DNA from 3 places in the Nocardia sp. NPDC052316 genome. Region 2 is predicted to be linked to each of the others. Evidence: riboswitches for the same ligand, from Rfam matches in the RefSeq annotation. Region 2 holds a riboswitch; each other region holds the start of a gene.
What was found. Region 2 has a riboswitch for S-adenosylmethionine ahead of ACIHA7_RS06985 (rhodanese-like domain-containing protein). Riboswitches for the same ligand answer to the same signal wherever they lie in the genome.
Positions count from the first base shown of each region.

Region 1: it holds a riboswitch for S-adenosylmethionine, as region 2 does, so the genes downstream of both, ACIHA7_RS16985 (amino acid ABC transporter permease) here and ACIHA7_RS06985 (rhodanese-like domain-containing protein) in region 2, are expected to answer to the same signal.
Region 3: it holds a riboswitch for S-adenosylmethionine, as region 2 does, so the genes downstream of both, ACIHA7_RS27515 (aminotransferase class V-fold PLP-dependent enzyme) here and ACIHA7_RS06985 (rhodanese-like domain-containing protein) in region 2, are expected to answer to the same signal.

Region 1 is NZ_JBIUBB010000003.1:914,365-919,978, reverse strand. Features, by position in the region: gene ACIHA7_RS17000 (LppM family (lipo)protein) at 1-415, shown strand, start outside; gene ACIHA7_RS16995 (glycosyltransferase) at 448-1,590, shown strand; gene ACIHA7_RS16990 (hypothetical protein) at 1,587-2,327, opposite strand; SAM riboswitch class I at 2,573-2,667, shown strand; gene ACIHA7_RS16985 (amino acid ABC transporter permease) at 2,855-3,859, shown strand; gene ACIHA7_RS16980 (amino acid ABC transporter ATP-binding protein) at 3,856-4,623, shown strand; gene ACIHA7_RS16975 (ABC transporter substrate-binding protein) at 4,623-5,597, shown strand; gene ACIHA7_RS16970 (GNAT family N-acetyltransferase) at 5,602-5,614, shown strand, end outside.
Region 2 is NZ_JBIUBB010000001.1:1,500,616-1,506,229, reverse strand. Features, by position in the region: gene ACIHA7_RS07000 (amidohydrolase family protein) at 1-10, opposite strand, end outside; gene ACIHA7_RS06995 (FAD-dependent oxidoreductase) at 69-1,460, opposite strand; gene ACIHA7_RS06990 (hypothetical protein) at 1,809-2,255, shown strand; SAM riboswitch class IV at 2,319-2,435, shown strand; gene ACIHA7_RS06985 (rhodanese-like domain-containing protein) at 2,450-2,866, shown strand; gene ACIHA7_RS06980 (O-succinylhomoserine sulfhydrylase) at 2,940-4,154, shown strand; gene fgd (glucose-6-phosphate dehydrogenase (coenzyme-F420)) at 4,204-5,214, opposite strand; gene ACIHA7_RS06970 (HAD-IIA family hydrolase) at 5,540-5,614, shown strand, end outside.
Region 3 is NZ_JBIUBB010000005.1:862,904-868,517, forward strand. Features, by position in the region: gene ACIHA7_RS27505 (Pls/PosA family non-ribosomal peptide synthetase) at 1-1,040, opposite strand, end outside; gene ACIHA7_RS27510 (LysE family translocator) at 1,378-2,025, opposite strand; SAM riboswitch class IV at 2,165-2,278, shown strand; gene ACIHA7_RS27515 (aminotransferase class V-fold PLP-dependent enzyme) at 2,326-3,645, shown strand; gene ACIHA7_RS27520 (flavin reductase family protein) at 3,703-4,254, opposite strand; gene ACIHA7_RS27525 (YbaK/EbsC family protein) at 4,449-4,928, opposite strand; gene ACIHA7_RS27530 (2-oxo-4-hydroxy-4-carboxy-5-ureidoimidazoline decarboxylase) at 4,982-5,302, opposite strand.

The sequences.
Region 1 (5,614 bases), on a different contig from region 2:
GCTGTCCGAGCAAACCCAGGGCATGTTCCAACTGCAGTTCCAGCGCAACGGCGACCTGGTCAGCCTCACCGGCCGGGTCGACCTGAAATCCGTGCCGCCGCACGGCTCCGACGTGCAGTTCACCGTCGCGTTCCCGGCCCGCGTGGCCAAGACCAACGGCAACCGCGAGGGCGACAACATCGTCTCCTGGAAGCTGCCCGCCGGCGACGTCTCCCCGTTGCGCGCCGAGGTCAGCTACGCCGACCCCAACACCCGTTCGTTCGCGGGCTGGGCGGGCATCGTCGGCGGCATCACCCTCGCGGTAGCCGCCGTCATCGCCACGATGGCCTACATGGACCGCAACCCGCCCGCGCCGGGCGCCCCCACCGGCCTCTCCTGGAGTCGCTGGTGGAAAACGGTCAAGCAGGGCCGCTGAGCGAGGGCCGACTCGCGTCGCGCGGAGGCCCGATCGCCGGAGCGCTCGGGCTGACCTGGCTCGGTACCGGAATCTCGGTGGTGGGCGCCGGAATCGCGCTCTACAACCGGCTTACGGTGCGGCAGCTGGCGGCGAGCCCGGTCGAGGTGACCGAGCCGGTGACCGTGTGCGTGCCTGCCCGTGACGAGGCGGCACGACTGCCCCGGTTGATCGCGGATCTGCGGGCGCAGCGCGGAGTTCCGCGCATGAGCGTGCTGATACTCGACGACGCGTCGGGTGACGACACCTTCGCCGCGGCGATCGACGCGGCGGCCGAAGACCCGCGAATCACGGTGCTGCGCAACGAGACCGCGCCCGCGCCCGGCTGGACCGGGAAGGCTGCCGCGTGTGTGCGACTGGCCGACGCGGTGGTGACGCCGGTGCTGGTCTTCGTGGACGCCGACGTCCGGCTGGCACCGGACGCGATCGCGGGGGCGGTCGGCGAATTGCGCAGGCGGCGAGCCGCATTGGTGTCGCCGTGGCCGATGCAGCGGGCCGGGTCGCCGGTCGAGGCACTGGTGCAGCCGCTGCTGTGCTGGTCGTGGGCCGCGACGCTGCCGATCGCGGTGGCCGATCGGAGCCTGCGGCCGTCCACCGCGGTGGCCTGCGGGCAGTTTCTGGCGTTCGACACCGCCGCTTACCGAGCCGTCGGTGGGCATGCCTCGGTCGCCGCCAGCGCGACCGAGGATCTCGACATCGCCCGAACCCTGCGCCGCGCAGGACAACCCACCGTGCTCGTCGCCGCCGGACGCCTGGCGAGCACCCGAATGTACGACAGCGCAACCGAACTCGCGGCGGGCTACACCCGATGGCTGTGGTCGGCCTACGGCGGCACCGTCGCGGGCGGCGCGACCGTGGGAACGCTTGCCGCCCTGGCCTATTGGGTGCCGCCGTCCGTCGCACTCCGCGGCCACGGCGCGCTCCGCCGGGTCGGCCTCCTCGGTTACGCGGCCGCGGTCACCGGCAGGCTGCTCGCTCGCTGCACCGAGACCGGCGGCCCACTCGCCCGCACCGACGTCCTCGCGGCCCTGGCCCACCCGTTCTCGGTCGCCGCCTACCTGGCGCTGTGGGCCCGCTCCCATCGCGCTCGACGACGGGGTACGTTGCGCTGGAAAGGCCGCCGGGTCCAGATCTAAGGGACTTCGGTGATCCCCACCGTCGGCAGGAAGAAGCAGGACTTGCCGCCGTTGTCGACCGTGCCGAAGACCGCCGCGAGCACGGTGCCCTGACCGGTGTCGACGGGTACCGCGCGGACGCCGCCCATCGGCAAGGCCGCGAAGAAGAAGTCCTGGATGGCGCGTTCGGCCATCGGGCGCAGCACGGCCGGGACTTCGGCGGGGATCATCGCGCCGAACACCGTGGACAGCGGGCCCATCGAGGCCATGCCGCCGCGGCCGCTGGTCAGGTTCAGCCAGGCGACCTGCATGCCGGTGGTGTCCGGCCCGTCCTGGCCGAGGCCGTAGGGCACGAAGGTGAACATGGTCTGGCCTGCCTTGACGGCGGCCAGGTCCACGCCGGGAATGGCGATCGTGGTCTTGGGCCACGGGCCGGGCACGGCGGCGGCCACCGCCGGGGCGAGGCCGAGGGAGCTGCCGCCGAGGCAGTACGCGGACGCGGTCGGGTACAGGAAAGGCTGCATGCCCGCGGCGCGCAGGCCGTCGACCGCGGTGTGGTAGACGCCGAACAGATCGCTGAGCGTGCTGGTGCCGGTCTGGGCCGGACCGGCCGCTGCGGGCGGAACCGGGGCGGTGACGGTCGGAATCGGTGCCACGGCGGGCGGCGGCGCACCACCCGCGGTCGGTGCGGCGAGCGCCAGCGCGACCGAGCAGCTCGCGACGGCGGACAGTATGGTCGAACGGCGCGGTACAGCCACGAAGACCTCCCTCATCATCGACGCGATCGAAGGCTGACGGTACTCCGCAAAGCGCTGTGATCAGGCGATATAGCCGCCGGCAAGCGATCGGCGTGTCCGGGCGACCACACCGCCCCCGCACCCCCCGATATCCGGGCCGCGGCGAGGTTTACGCTCACGGTGATTAGTTCCCTTGTCCCAGAGTTCGCCTGCTGGGCATGATAATTCGGCCCGACCCTGACATCAGCCGGTGTCCGGATCGGCGACAACCATCCAGAGCGACCGAGAGACCTGGCTCGTCGACGTCGCAGCAACCCCCCGGTTCACCGGGTGCGGGTGCTTCCGCCGGGACCGATGGAGGAACCGAAGTGATCATTTCCGCTGCCCTCGGCACCCGTTGGGGCCGTCGCCACATCGATCAGTGCAAGGTGACGTCCGCGAGCTGTCGGGGCTGACCCGCAGCCAGTCTGTGCACCCGTCGCTGGCCGGGTGATGTGACCGCGGCCCGATGTGGTGCGGTCTCGTTCGTTCTTCCGAAGGACCTCGAAATGAGTGCGTCCGCCACCGCCGTGCCCGGCGACACCGACGCAGGCGACGACCCGGTCGCCACTACGACCCACCTGCCCGACGCCGAGGGTGCCGCACCCACCGTGGCCAAGACGCGGCACCCGTGGCGGTGGGTGGTCAGTGCGGTCGCGCTCGTCCTGCTCGCACAGTTCATCCACGGCCTGGTCACCAATCCCGGCTGGGATTGGCCGACCTTCGCCAAGTACATCACCGCGAAGTCGGTGCTCGCCTCGCTGCGGGTGACACTGGAACTCACCGCGTGGGGTACCGCTCTCGGCTTCCTGCTCGGCACCGCGCTGGCCATCGGGCGACTGTCCGGCAACCCGGTGCTGCGGGTGATCTCCTGGTGCTACATCTGGGCGTTCCGGTCGATTCCGCTCATCGTGCAACTGCTGTTCTGGTTCAACATCGCCTACCTGTACAACACGCTGTCGGTCGGCATCCCGTTCGGTCCCGCGTTTTTCACCTTCGACGTGAACGGCGTGATCAGCGGGTTCACCGCGGCGGTGATCGGGCTCGCGCTGCATCAGGCGGCGTACTCGGCCGAGATCATCCGGGCGGGCATCATCTCCGTCGACGCCGGGCAGTTGGAAGCCGCTGCCGCGCTGGGCATTCCACGGGTGCGCCAGTTCCGCACCATCGTGGTCCCGCAGGCCATGCGGTCGATCCTGCCCAATGCGACCAACGAGGTGATCAGCCTGTTCAAGGGCACCTCGATCGTGTCGGTGATGGCGATCGCGGAGCTGTTCTACCAGGTCCAGGTGATCTACGGCCGCAACGGTCGGGTGGTGCCGCTGCTGCTGGTTGCCACCGCCTGGTACATCGTGCTCACCACCATTGCCTCGGTGGCGCAGTACTACATCGAACGCCACTACGCCAAGGGCACCCAGCGCACGCCACCGCCGTCACCGGTCCAGCGGGCCTGGCAGAAGCTGCGGGAAGTCGCCGAGTCCGGCGCCACCGCGCCGCGCGGAGCGACCCGATGACCGCCGCGCCCGCCGTCGAGGTCCGCGGCGTCCGCAAATCCTATGGCGCACAGGAAGTTCTGCGCGGGGTCGACCTGACGGTGCGCTCCGGCGAGGTGGTGACGGTGATCGGCCCGTCCGGCTCCGGCAAGTCCACCCTGCTGCGCGTGCTGAACCATTTGGAGGCGCTGGACGCGGGCACCGTGCGCATCGATGGTGAGCTGATCGGATATCGGCTGCGCCGCAACACCTTGCACGCGCTGCCCGACCGCGAGGTGCGCAAGCAGCGCTCCCGCATCGGGTTCGTCTTCCAGAACTTCAATCTCTTCCCGCATCTGACGGTGCTCGACAATGTGACGCTCGCACCGCTTTCCGCGCAACGCCGCGACCGCACGGAGGTCGAGGCCGAGGCGCGGGTGCTGCTGGCACGGGTTGGCATCGGCGAGCTGGCCGACGCTTACCCGCGCAGGCTCTCCGGTGGACAGCAGCAGCGGGTGGCGATCGCGCGGGCACTTGCCCTGCGTCCCAGGGTGATCCTGTTCGACGAACCGACCTCCGCGCTGGATCCCGAACTGGTCGGCGAGGTGCTCGACGTGATCCGCGATCTCGCGCACGGCGGCACCGCGCTGGTGATCGTCACCCACGAGATCGGCTTCGCCCGCGAAATCGCCGACACCGTCGTGTTTCTCGACGCGGGCGCCATCGTCGAGCAGGGGACCCCCGCCGCGGTCCTCGACAATCCGCGCCACCCGCGCACCCGCGCCTTCCTCTCCCGAGTCCGCTGATGAACAGGTTTCCGATGAAGCTTTCCGCCCTGGCCACCGCCGCCGCGACCGCGGTCGTCCTGCTGGCCACCGGCTGCACCGACCCCGACGCGGAGTCCGCGCCCCCACCCGCAGGTACGGTCACCTTCGACCTCTCCGCCGCGCAGACCGGCCGTGTCCGCGCCGCCAAGGTGGACAGCATCGCCGCCGAGGTGCCACCGGCCATTCGCGACCGCGGCACCCTGGTGGTGACCGGCTCGTCCGGTACCGCACCGCCGCTGCGCTTCTACGCCGACGACGACGAGACCGTCGTCGGCTCCGAGGTCGACTTCGCCTCGCTCGTCGCCGACATCCTCGGCCTGAAACTGGATGTGCGGGTGGCGGATTGGGCGCAGAACTTCGTGCGCATCGACTCCGGTGAGGTCGACGCCTTCGTCTCCAACGTGACGGTGACCGAGGAGCGCAAGGAGAAGTACGACTTCGCCACCTACCGCAACGACACCGTCGCGCTGGAGGTGCCCAAGCAGAGCACCCTCGAGTTCAAGGACCGTACGAGCCTGGCGGGCAAGCGAATCGGGGTCGGCAGCGGCACCAACCAGGAACAGCTGCTGGTGAAGTGGAACGAGCAGAATCGCGCGCAAGGGCTGGCCCCCATCGACATCGCCTACTTCCAGCAGACCAGTGACTACTACCTGGCGCTCGCTTCGCAGCGGCTGGATGGCTTCATCGGCCCCAATCCGACCGCGATCTACCACACTGCCACCGCGAACCAGACCAAGATCCTCGGCACCTTCTCCGGCGCGGGCGACGCGCTGCAAGGCGAGATCGCGGTGCTCACCAAGAAGAACAGCGGGCTGGTCACCGCCGTCCAGAAGGCACTGAACCACGCCATCGAACACGGCACCTACCAGCAGGTGATCGATCGGTGGGGCCTGCGCAGCGAGCAGATCACCGAGTCGCGGATCAACCCGCCCGGCCTACCGAAGCAGCGGTGACCCGGTGACGCAACAGC
Region 2 (5,614 bases):
CATCGAACACCTGTACAGAATGCCTCAGTACGCGTCGTTCCGCTGTCGCGGACCCACCAGGCGAGTCGTCAGACCTTGTGCGGCTCGCTGGCGCGCAGCATGTCTTCCCGCTCGACCACCTTGACGCGCTCGCGGCCCTCTGGCTCGCCGAGCGAACGCTCGTGCGCGTCCAGCCGGTACCAGCCCTGCCAGGTGGTGAACGGAATGCCCTTGCCCTCCAGGAACTCGGTGACCGCGTCCAGCTCCGGCCGCTCGGCCGGGGTGAAGTTCGCGCTGTCGTCGAGCAGGCAGGCCACGGTCTCGTTGGCGTCGCCCTTGGTGTGGCCGATGAGGCCGACCGGGCCGCGCTTGATCCAGCCGGTGACGTAGGTGGCCGGGACGTAACGATCGGCGCCGTCGGCGTTCTCGTCGGCGATGACCCGGCCCGCTTCGTTGGGCACGGTGCCTGCCTGGTCGTCGAACGGCAGGTTGGTCAGGTTCTGCGACAGGTAGCCGACGGCCCGGTAGACCGCCTGCACATCCCATTCCTTGAACACGCCGGTGCCCTTGACGTTGCCGGTGCCGTCGAGCTGGGTGCGCTCGGTGCGCAGGCCGACGACCTTGCCCTGCTCGTCGCCGAGGATCTCGGCGGGCGACTCGAAGAAGTGCAGGAACAGCTTGTGCGGCCGGTTGCCGACGTCGCGAATGGCCCACTGCTCCAGCGTGTTCGCGATCATGTCGACCTGCTTGGAGTGCCTGCGCGCGGCCTCGGAGCCCTCGTCGTACTCGATGTCCTCGGGGTCGACGATGACCTCGATGGTCGGCGAGTGATCGAGTTCGCGCAGTTCCAGCGGGGTGAACTTGGCCTGGGCCGGGCCGCGGCGGCCGAACACGTGCACCTCGAGCGCCTTGTTGGCCTTGAGGCCCGCGTAGACGTTCGGCGGGATCTCGGTCGGCAGCAGTTCGTCGCCGGTCTTGGCCAGCACGCGGGCCACGTCGAGCGCGACATTGCCGACGCCGAGCACGGCGACCTTCTCCGCGTCCAGCGGCCAGGTGCGCGGCACGTCCGGGTGGCCGTCGTACCAGGACACGAAGTCGGCGGCGCCGTAGGAGCCGTCCAGGCCGATGCCGGGGATGCCGAGCGCGCGGTCGGCGTTGGCGCCGGTGGAGAAGATCACCGCGTCGTAGAACGTGCGCAGGTCGTCGAGGGTGATGTCGGTGCCGTAGTCGATGTTGCCGAGCAGGCGCACCTGCGGCTTGTCGAGGACCTTGTGCAGGGCGGTGATGATGCCCTTGATGCGCGGGTGGTCCGGCGCGACGCCGTAGCGGATGAGCCCGAACGGCGCGGGCATGCGCTCGAACAGGTCGATGCTGACCTCGGCATCGGACTTCATCAGGGCGTCGGCGGCGTAGATCCCCGCGGGTCCGGCGCCAACGATGGCGATGCGGAGCGGGCGATTCGCTGCACTCTGTTCGGTCATCTTTTACGCGCACCCTTTTGGTTGAGAAACAAATACGGCGTCTTCCTTAGCCTAGGCTAAGTTACGCGCTGGCTGGTTGCACCTGACGATGCGGACACCGGAGTTGTCGGCTCGTGGCCATTCCGGTCGCGGCTATGACAGCAGGCCGCAGTCTCGCGATTCTATCGGTGGCGGCCGAGGCGGCCCGCGCCGGTGCGTGAACTGAACGGATGCCGCGCCACCGGTGTTGTCCGGCTTGCCCGGTCTCGCGGCGGTGATTCCGCTGCGGTGCGGCGGAGTTCGCAACGCCTGGCTGCGTGTGGCAGGGGTGAGCGTCGGATAAGCCCGCCGACCAGGGATCATGCTCGTATGAGCAAAGAGCAGCAGCCTGCGGAAGACGAGATCATCCCGGTCGATCAGACCGACAAGCGTTCCGTCGTACCGTTCGTCGCGGCCGCCGTCGTCGCGGTGCTCGTGCTCGCCGGGATCGTCATCGGCGGGGTGCTGTCGCCCGCTGAGAAAAATGTCACAGAATCCGACCGGATCGCCGCCGCGGTGCGCGGCTTCGTCGAGGGCTCCAACAGCACCGATCTGGTGCCCCCACCAGGCACGGGCTGCCCGGACTTCGACCCGAAGCGCTCACCGCTGGTCGGGCGCTCCGGCGGCGGAAAGACCGTGGAGATCACGAAACTCGTCGATCCGAAGGTCGACGGCGATCGCGCGATGGCGACGGTTACCACGAAGGTCGACGGCGAAGAGGCCACCTCGACCTGGAATCTGACCCGCTCCGGCGACAAATGGCTGGTCTGTAATTGAGCATTCTCATACCGTGAGCAGCCGTTTGACAGGGTGACCCCTGTCGAGGCAATCTCAGCAGAAGGTCATGAGAACCAGTGTCAAGCCCCGGCAATACTGGTCGGCAACCCTCCTCCGCGGTGGGGTGCTCCGGGTGACGACCTGGCCGCGCGTCAAACCCGAGCGCGGCAAGTGCGGATTCTAGGAGGGTCCAGATGAGTTATGCCGGTGACATCACTCCCCAGCAGGCCTGGGAACTGTTGCGAGACAACCCCGAAGCCGTCTTGGTCGATGTGCGCACCGAGGCCGAGTGGAAGTTCGTCGGCGTGCCCGACACCAGCTCGATCGAGCGCCCGACGGTACTGATCGAGTGGGTCGATGCTACGGGGACGCGCAACGGTGAGTTCACCGAGCAGCTGGTCAAGGCCCTGGACGGGCACGATCCGGCGGCTCCGGTGATCTTCCTCTGTCGCTCAGGTCAGCGCTCCATCGGCGCGGCCATCGCCGCGACGCAGGCCGGTTTCGGCACCTCCTACAACGTGCTCGACGGCTTCGAAGGCCCGGTCGACGCGCACGGACATCGGGGCGGCAGCGGCTGGCGCGCCCTCGGCTTGCCGTGGCGGCAGTCATGAGTAGCTGCTGTTCGGCGGCCGCGTTGTCGCGCAGCCGCGTCGCCGGGGGGCAGTGGGTCCTCGGGAGGCAGTCATGATCACCGGTGGTGCGTTCGACAAGCCGCTGCCCGAAGGGGTCGGCCCCGCGACGCTCGGTGTGCGAGGGGGCTTGCGGCGCTCCGGTTTCGAGGAGACCTCCGAGGCGCTGTACCTGACCTCCGGTTTCGTCTACGAGAGCGCGGAGGCCGCCGAGGCCGCGTTCACCGGCGACGTCGAGCATTTCGTCTACTCCCGTTACGGCAATCCGACGGTCGCCATGTTCGAGGAGCGGATGCGGCTGCTCGACGGTGCCGAGGCGTGTTTCGCGACGGCGAGCGGAATGTCGGCGGTATTCACCGCGCTCGGCGCGCTGCTCGGCGCCGGTGATCGACTGGTGGCCGCGCGCAGCCTGTTCGGGTCCTGCTTCGTGGTGTGCAACGAGATCCTGCCGCGCTGGGGCGTCGAAACCGTCTTCGTCGACGGCGAGGATCTGGACCAGTGGGAGCAGGCGCTGTCGGTGCCCACCCAGGCGGTGTTCTTCGAGACACCGGCCAACCCGATGCAGACCCTGGTCGACGTGCGCCGGGTCACCGAGCTCGCGCACGCCGCCGGCGCGAAGGTGGTGCTGGACAACGTCTTCGCCACCCCGCTGCTGCAGCGCGGTTTCGAACTGGGTGCCGACGTGGTCGTCTACTCGGGCACCAAGCACATCGACGGCCAGGGCCGGGTGCTCGGCGGCGCCATCCTCGGCGCGAAGGACTACATCGAGGGTCCGGTGAAAACCCTGATGCGCCATACCGGTCCGGCGCTGAGCCCGTTCAACGCGTGGACACTGCTCAAGGGTTTGGAGACGATGCCGCTGCGCGTGCGCCACTCCACGGAGTCGGCCCTGCGCATCGCCCGCTTCCTGGAGACCAACAAGGCCGTCAGCTGGGTGAAATACCCCTTCCTGGAGTCACATCCGCAGCACGAGCTGGCCACCGGCCAGATGAGCGCGGGCGGCACGGTGGTCACCTTCGAACTGAACGCCCCCGCCCACGAGGCCAAGAAGCGCGCCTTCGAGGTGCTCAACCGCCTGCGCATCATCGACATCTCCAACAACCTCGGCGATGCCAAATCCCTGATCACCCACCCCGCCACCACAACTCACCGCGCCATGGGCCCCGAAGGCCGGGCCACCATCGGCCTTTCCGACGGCGTAGTCCGCATCTCGGTCGGCCTCGAGGACGTCGAAGACCTGCTCGCCGACCTGGACCACGCCCTCAGCTAGCAACGACAAAGGCTCCACCCGTCGCGGCGGGTGGAGCCTTTGTCATTGCTCAGGCCAGGGCGCGCAGGCGCGGGGCGAGGTCGCGCTGGAAGAGGTCGAGGAAGCGGCGCTGGTCGTGGCCGGGGGCGTGGAAGACCAGGTGGTTGAGGCCGGCGTCGAGGTAGGGCTTGATGAGGTCGACGGCCTGGTCGGGGTCGCTGGCGACGATCCAGCGCTTGGCGATCTGCTCGATCGGGAGGGCGTCGGCGGCGGCCTCCATCTCGATCGGGTCGGTGATGCTGTGCTTCTGTTCCGGCGTCAGGCTCAGCGGGGCCCAGAAGCGGGTGTTCTCCAGGGCCAGTTCGGGATCGGTGTCGTAGGAGATCTTGATCTCGATCATCCGGTCGATGTCCGCGACGGTGCGGCCCGCCTTGGCGGCGCCCTCGGCGACCGCCGGCATCAGCTTCTCGGTGTAGAGCTCCATGCCCTTGCCTGAGGTGCAGATGAAACCGTCACCCGCGCGGCCCGCGTAGCGCGCGACCAGCGGTCCGCCCGCGGCCACATAGACCGGGATGCCGCCCTTGGGCACGTCGTAGATCGACGCGCCGACGGTGTTGTAGTACTCGCCCGCGAAGTCCACGCGGTCGCCGGTCCACAGCGCGCGCATGAGCTCGACCGCCTCCCGCAGCCGGGCGAAGCGCTCCTTGAACTCCGGCCATTCCCCCTTGTACCCGGTGGCGATCTCGTTGAGCGCCTCGCCGGTGCCGACGCCGAGCATGATCCGGTCCGGGTACAGACAACCCATGGTGGCGAAGGCCTGCGCGATCACGGCCGGGTTGTACCGGAAGGTGGGGGTGAGCACCGAGGTGCCGAGCTGGATCCGCTCGGTGCGCTCGCCGACCGCGGCCATCCAGGCCAGCGAGAACGGCGCGTGCCCGCCCTTGTGCCGCCACGGCTGGAAATGGTCGCTCACCGTGGCACTGTCGAGGCCGTGTTCCTCGGCCAGTACCGCGATCTCCACCAATTCCCGCGGCCCGAACTGTTCCGCCGACGCCTTGTATCCGAGCTTGAGCTCACCCATGTGCGCCACTCCTGTCGCTTCGCTGCACACCTGCGGTGCGGGCATTCCCGCACCCCGTTTGTCGACCGCGGACACGCTGCGGTCATGTCTCGCTGCAACCGCGCCGAGCTCGCGGACCTTCCCGCGCCGGGCGATCGCATGCGCACTGTCCGACGCGCGTCATATGGCCGTCTTCGACCATAGTCAGCGGCACCCACCAGTGTGCGAAGGGTCGCATCGACAGTCGCTCCGGCCATGCGCGGCGAAGACGGACTCCGTCCGCCTGTGTCCTTGGTGGGACAATTGTCTGGTGACTGACGAACCGATCCTGTCCTACCTGACCGACATGGACGGTGTGCTGGTGCACGAGGACCAACTGGTGCCCGGCGCCGACGAGTTCCTCGCCGAGCTGCGCGCCAAC
Region 3 (5,614 bases), on a different contig from region 2:
ACCGGGTTTCCGGCCGCGTCGATCACCACGAGATCCCAGCCGTCGAGCGGGAGCCCGATCCGGATGGGCCACGCGCCGTCGAGCAGCGCGGCGCAGGCGACCACGGTGGCCTCGGTGGGGCCGTAGGTGTTCCAGACCTCGCGCTCCGTATCACCGTTTCCGGCAAGACGTTCCGCGAGTTCGGGCGGCACAGCCTCGCCGCCGAAGATCAGCAGCCGGACCGCGTCCAACGCCTCGGCGGGCCAGGTCGCGGCCAGCGTCGGCACGGTGGAGACGATGCTGATCTCCCGGCGCACCAACCATGGCCCGAGGTCGGCGCCGGTGCGGACCAGGTCGCGCGGGGCGGGGACGAGGCAGGCGCCGTTGCGCCAGGCCAGCCACATCTCCTCGCAGGAGGCGTCGAAGGCGACCGAGAGTCCGGCGAGCACCCGGTCGCCGGGGCCGATCGGGGCGTCCGGCAGGAAGAGCCTGGCCTCGGCGTCCACGAACGCCGCGGCGTTGCGATGAGTCACCGCAACACCTTTCGGCGTTCCGGTGGAGCCCGAGGTGAAGATGATCCAGGCGTCGTCGGCGGGCGTGGGCAGGGTGCTCGCTGCGGCGTCGGCCGGATTGTCCGCCGCCGCACGGATTCCCGCGGGGGTCGTCTCGATGCCCGCCGCGGTGACGATCGCGGTGACCTGCGCTTCGCCGAAGACCAGCTGGGCGCGCTCGTCCGGGTCGTCGGCGTCCACCGGCACGTAGGCGGCGCCCGCGTACAGGACGGCCAGGATGGTGAGGTAGAGCTCCCGGGAACCCGACGGCATCCGCACGCCGACCCGGTCGCCCGGTCGCACGCCTGCCGTGGCGAGGCGGGCCATCGTCTTCTCGATCTCCACCACGAGTTCGAGGTAGCTGAGCACCGTATCGCCGTCGTCGATGGCGGGTGCGTCGGGATGGGTCAGTGCGGTAGCGGTCAGGATGTCGACGAGGGTGCGGGCCGGTGGCGTGTGCGCGGTCCGTTGTAGCGGGTGTACCGTCGCGTCAACCTGTGGCTGGAGCATGACGCCCTGCCCACCTCCCATTCGACCTGCCTCGCGCTTCCCTGGTGTTGTTGTGTCATAGCTGGGTTACCAATGGGCAAACACCATGGTGACCAGTTGTCCACGGTACTCGGGGTTGTCGACGTTTGTTGTTCACCGCCGCGGTTGCCGCGCGGACCGCCGTGGGCGAGGTTGTTGCAGGTCGTGGCGGTTTCTGTCGGACGCGCCGAAGCAACGCCTGGTGGGCGGGTTACCCGGTGGGTTCGCCGGGCGGTCGCTGGGCATCGCGCGCAGGCCGCTGTGATTCCCCTCATCCCGCTGGTGATCTTGCAGCTCAGCGCGTTTCGCGCCGCAGCGGTCAGGCCGCGGAGGCGGCGGTTCCGATGCCGAGAGTCGCCAGGATGGCGGCGCTGGCCTGTTCGAGCCGCTCCCGGATCTTCGGGCGGCCCAGCAGCGCGACCGCGCGGGAGGCGACCAAGGCCAGGAGCACCATCTCTACCGCGGCGATCACCGACTCGATGGCGCCGAGGGCGAGGGTGTTGACGAAGGTGACCTCGGTGAGGAACTGGGGCAGCACCGCGAGATAGAACAGGCCGACCTTCGGGTTGAACATGCACGAGACGACACCCGCGGTGAACGCCGAGCGAACCGACGTCCTGGTGCCAGGCGCGTGGTCCGCCAGACCCCCGGCGCCCTCGGCGTCCCGCGCGGCCCTGCGCTGCCGCCGCTGGTCGAGCAACGCGCGAACGCCCAAGTACACCAAGTAGATTCCGCCGATCACCTTCAACGCGCGGTACGCGGTCGCCGACTGCTCGAGCAGCGCCGCGACACCGGCCGCGACCACCACCGCCCACACGATCCCACCGAGCGCCGACCCGATCGCCGCGGCGATCCCGGGTCGCGCGTCCACCAGCGAGAACCGCAGCACCAGGAACGAGTCAGGGCCGGGAGTGAGCGACAGCAGAACGCACAGGCCGATAAAGCTCAGCAGCAGGGAAAGCGACATCCACTGATGTGAACCCAATACCGTCCGATAAGCAACGCATTTCCCCGCCTACCACCCCTGCACGTGCGTGTGCGAGCGCCGTGGCCACGCCGCCGAGGACACTTGACAGCGCGGGTTCCGGTCTGCCAATCTCGGGTCAGGTCATGAGTACCAGCGTTCAGCCCCGGCTTGCTGGTCGGCAACCCTCCTCCGCGGTGGGGTGCTCCGGGTGACGACCAGGCCGACGCCCGACCGGGTGCGGCAAGCGCGGACTCGACGAATCACCTGATTGCGGGTTCCAGAGCCGATGGGATTTTCGTGATGACTGCTGTGGCAACCCAGAACTGTGCCCCCCTCGCCCGGGTTTCCGGCGACGACCTGCGGGTGCCGCTGGTCCAAGGCGGGACGACCACCTACGCCAACTTCGATTACGCCGCGAGCGCTCCCGCATTGGCGCAGGTCACCGACCGGGTGCAGCAGCTGCTGCCGTTCTACGCGAGCGTGCACCGCGGCGCGGGCTACGCCTCGCGGATCTCCACCGAGTGCTACGAGGCGGCTCGCGGTTCGGTCACCCGGTTCCTCGACGCGGCCGACGACCAGGTGGTGGTGTTCACCCGCAACACCACCGACTCGCTGAATCTGCTCGCCTCCTGCGTGCCCGGCGACACCGTGGTGCTCGACATCGAGCATCACGCGAACTTCCTGCCATGGACCAGGCACGGCCGCCGCGTGGTGCAGGCAGGCGCCACCGTCGAGGAGACCGTCGGCAGGCTGGTGGCCGAGCTGTGCAGCAAGCCCGCCGCGCTGCTCGCGGTGACCGGCGCGTCCAATGTCACCGGCGAGGTGCTGCCGCTGGAGCGGCTGGCCACCATCGCTCATCAGTGCGGTGCCCGCATCCTCGTCGATGCCGCCCAGCTCGCGCCGCACCGGCGAATCAGTTTGCGCGACACCGGCATCGACTATGTCGCGTTCTCCGGCCACAAGCTGTACGCGCCGTTCGGCGCAGGCGTGCTCGTCGGCCGCCGCGACTGGCTCGACAACGCCGAGCCCTACCTCGCCGGTGGTGGCGCGGTCCGCGAGGTCACCACCGCGGGCACCGAATGGGCGCAGGCCCCGCAGCGCCACGAGGGTGGGTCACCCAATGTGCTGGGCGCCGCCGCCCTGGCCGCCGCCTGTGACGCGCTCTGTGAGATCGACGCGGAAACCCTCGCCGCCCACGAACACCACCTCGCCGATCGACTCCGCGACGGCCTCGCCGCGATCCCCGGCGTGAATTTGCTGCGCATCTGGACCGACGCCCCCGACACCGTCGGCATCGTCGCCTTCACCCTGGACGGTTTCGTCCCCGGCCACGTCGCCGCGTATCTCTCCGCCGAACACGGCATCGGCGTCCGCGACGGCCGCTTCTGCGCGCATCCGCTGCTCGCCCGCCTCGAACTCGACGGCGCCCTCCGTGCCAGCATCGGCCTCGGCACGACGGCCGCCGACATCGACCGGCTCATCGATGCCGTAGCCACGCTCGTGCACCAAGGCCCGAGCTGGAACTACGCCACCACGAACAACCTCTGGAACCCCACTCCGGAGACCCGCCCCTTCACCTCGCAGGCCCCGACCGGCGCCGCCCCCTGCCTCACCGGGTAGCCGATAGAAAGTGGGCGCCCGGCACTACGCCGGACGGCCATGGTCGAAAAACGTCGCTCAGTCGCCGAGTTTGGTGGGCCGGTGGTAGCGGCCGTTGTAGTAGAGCAGGGGCGCGGCGGCGGGGGTCTCGTTGGTGTTGTCGTGCACCCGGGTCACCAGGCCGACGACCAGGGTGTGGTCACCCAGCGGGATGAGCTGGTGGATGGTCGCGCGCAGCCAGATGGGGGTGCCGTGCAGGACCGGCTCGCCGGTGTCGAGGGTGGTCCAGAGCGAGCGGTCGCTGAAGCGATCCTCGGCGGTGCGGGCGAAACGCTGGGCCAGGTGGTGCTGGTGTTCGCCGAGGAAATGGATGACGACCGAGTCGGCGTCCAGCAGCGCGGCCAGGCTCGACGAGGTGTGCGCGATATTGAACGAGACGAGCGGCGGGGCCAGCGACAGCGAGGCGAAGGACGTCGCGGTGAAACCGATCGGGCCCTTCGGCGAGTTCAGCGTCACGACGGTGACGCCCGCCGGATAGTGGCGCATCGAGGCGCGGAATTGCTCGGCGGTGATCCCGCTCAGATCATCGGGGATCTGGAAATCCGCGGCGGGCCGTTCAGCTTCGGTCACTGTGCCGCCTCTCCGGGTATTCAGGCAAAACTCCTTTTCGAGAGTAGTGCCGTCGGTGGCCTGCGGGGTGGCGGGGGTTGGATCAGCCCGTGCCCGGTGCGTTACCCGGGTACTCGCGGGATCAGTGGGATCGGGCACGCAAAGAGCCGTTGACCAGCATCCAAGGAACCGAAAGACGGGTTGACTTCGGAGAGTCAGTCGACGACGTCTATGGGCAGCCCTGCGGTGATGCGGACCAGCTCGTGGAAAGAGGTGCGGAACACCGTGTTCGGGTGGCCGCCCGCGGCCCAGACCTCGCGGTGGTTCGACAGGGCGGTGTCCACCCAGGTGGGCAGGTTGGTGGGGTGGCCTACCGGGGCCACGCCGCCGATCGGCTGGCCGGTGACTTGGCGGACCATATCGGCGGGGGCGTGAGTCAGGGTGCCCTCCAAGCGTTTTCCGGTGGACTCGAGATCTACCTCGTGTGCGCCGGAGACCAGGAGCAGTACCGGGTCCTCGTCCAGCAGGAAGACCAGGGAGCTGGTGATGGCGCCCACGTCGACGCCGAGCGTGCGCGCGGCATCCGCAACGGTGGGGGTGGGGGCCGGCTGGGTCACGATGACACCGTGATGGCCTCGGGCGATGAGGGTGTCCGCGACTCGGCAGGCGATCGGTGGCAATGTCGACCTGCGCATGCCACCAGAGTAGAGCGATTGCGGGTGGTGCGCCGGGCTACTCGGCGAATGCGTCAGTATTCCGGATAGCCCTCGCTCGGCCCGAGCATCCTGGTGATGCGCGCCTGGGTGATCTGCGCGAGCTCGGCCATACTGCCGCCCGAGACCTGTTCGTGCACAACTGCTTCGAGTGCCCGATCCAGATCGTCCTGGGACAGCGCGAGTAACTCGACATCGGCCATGGCCAGCAGCGCGTCCCTGTTCGGATAGGGCCGGGCATCGGCGAGGGTGGCGGCCCAGGTGACATTGCAGCAGCAGGCGAACAACGCGTGTATCGCACGCGCACGCGAGATTTGGTTGAACCGCTCGAGGCCGATTCCCTGATGCATCAGCATGATGGCCTCCGAATCCAGTATCGAGGTTTGCTGACACCATCCATGATCCGCCCGGCGGCCAGGCGTGAACCAGTGCCCCACACCAATTTTGCCCAGGTTTTACAGTATTTTTCTGCCGCGCGGGCGCGGCGTGTTCGCGGCCCCCGGGTGTCTCGCGTCCGAGCGGCCGAGACTCGCGACTTCGTCGCATGCGCTTCGGCCGCTCGGACGCGAGACGGGCCGCGAACGGCGCTCGCAGAACTCGCGCTGTGGTGGCTGGGTCGGGTGGGGAGGGGCAGCACTGGTACATGCCCATTTCGGGATGCGCAGTAT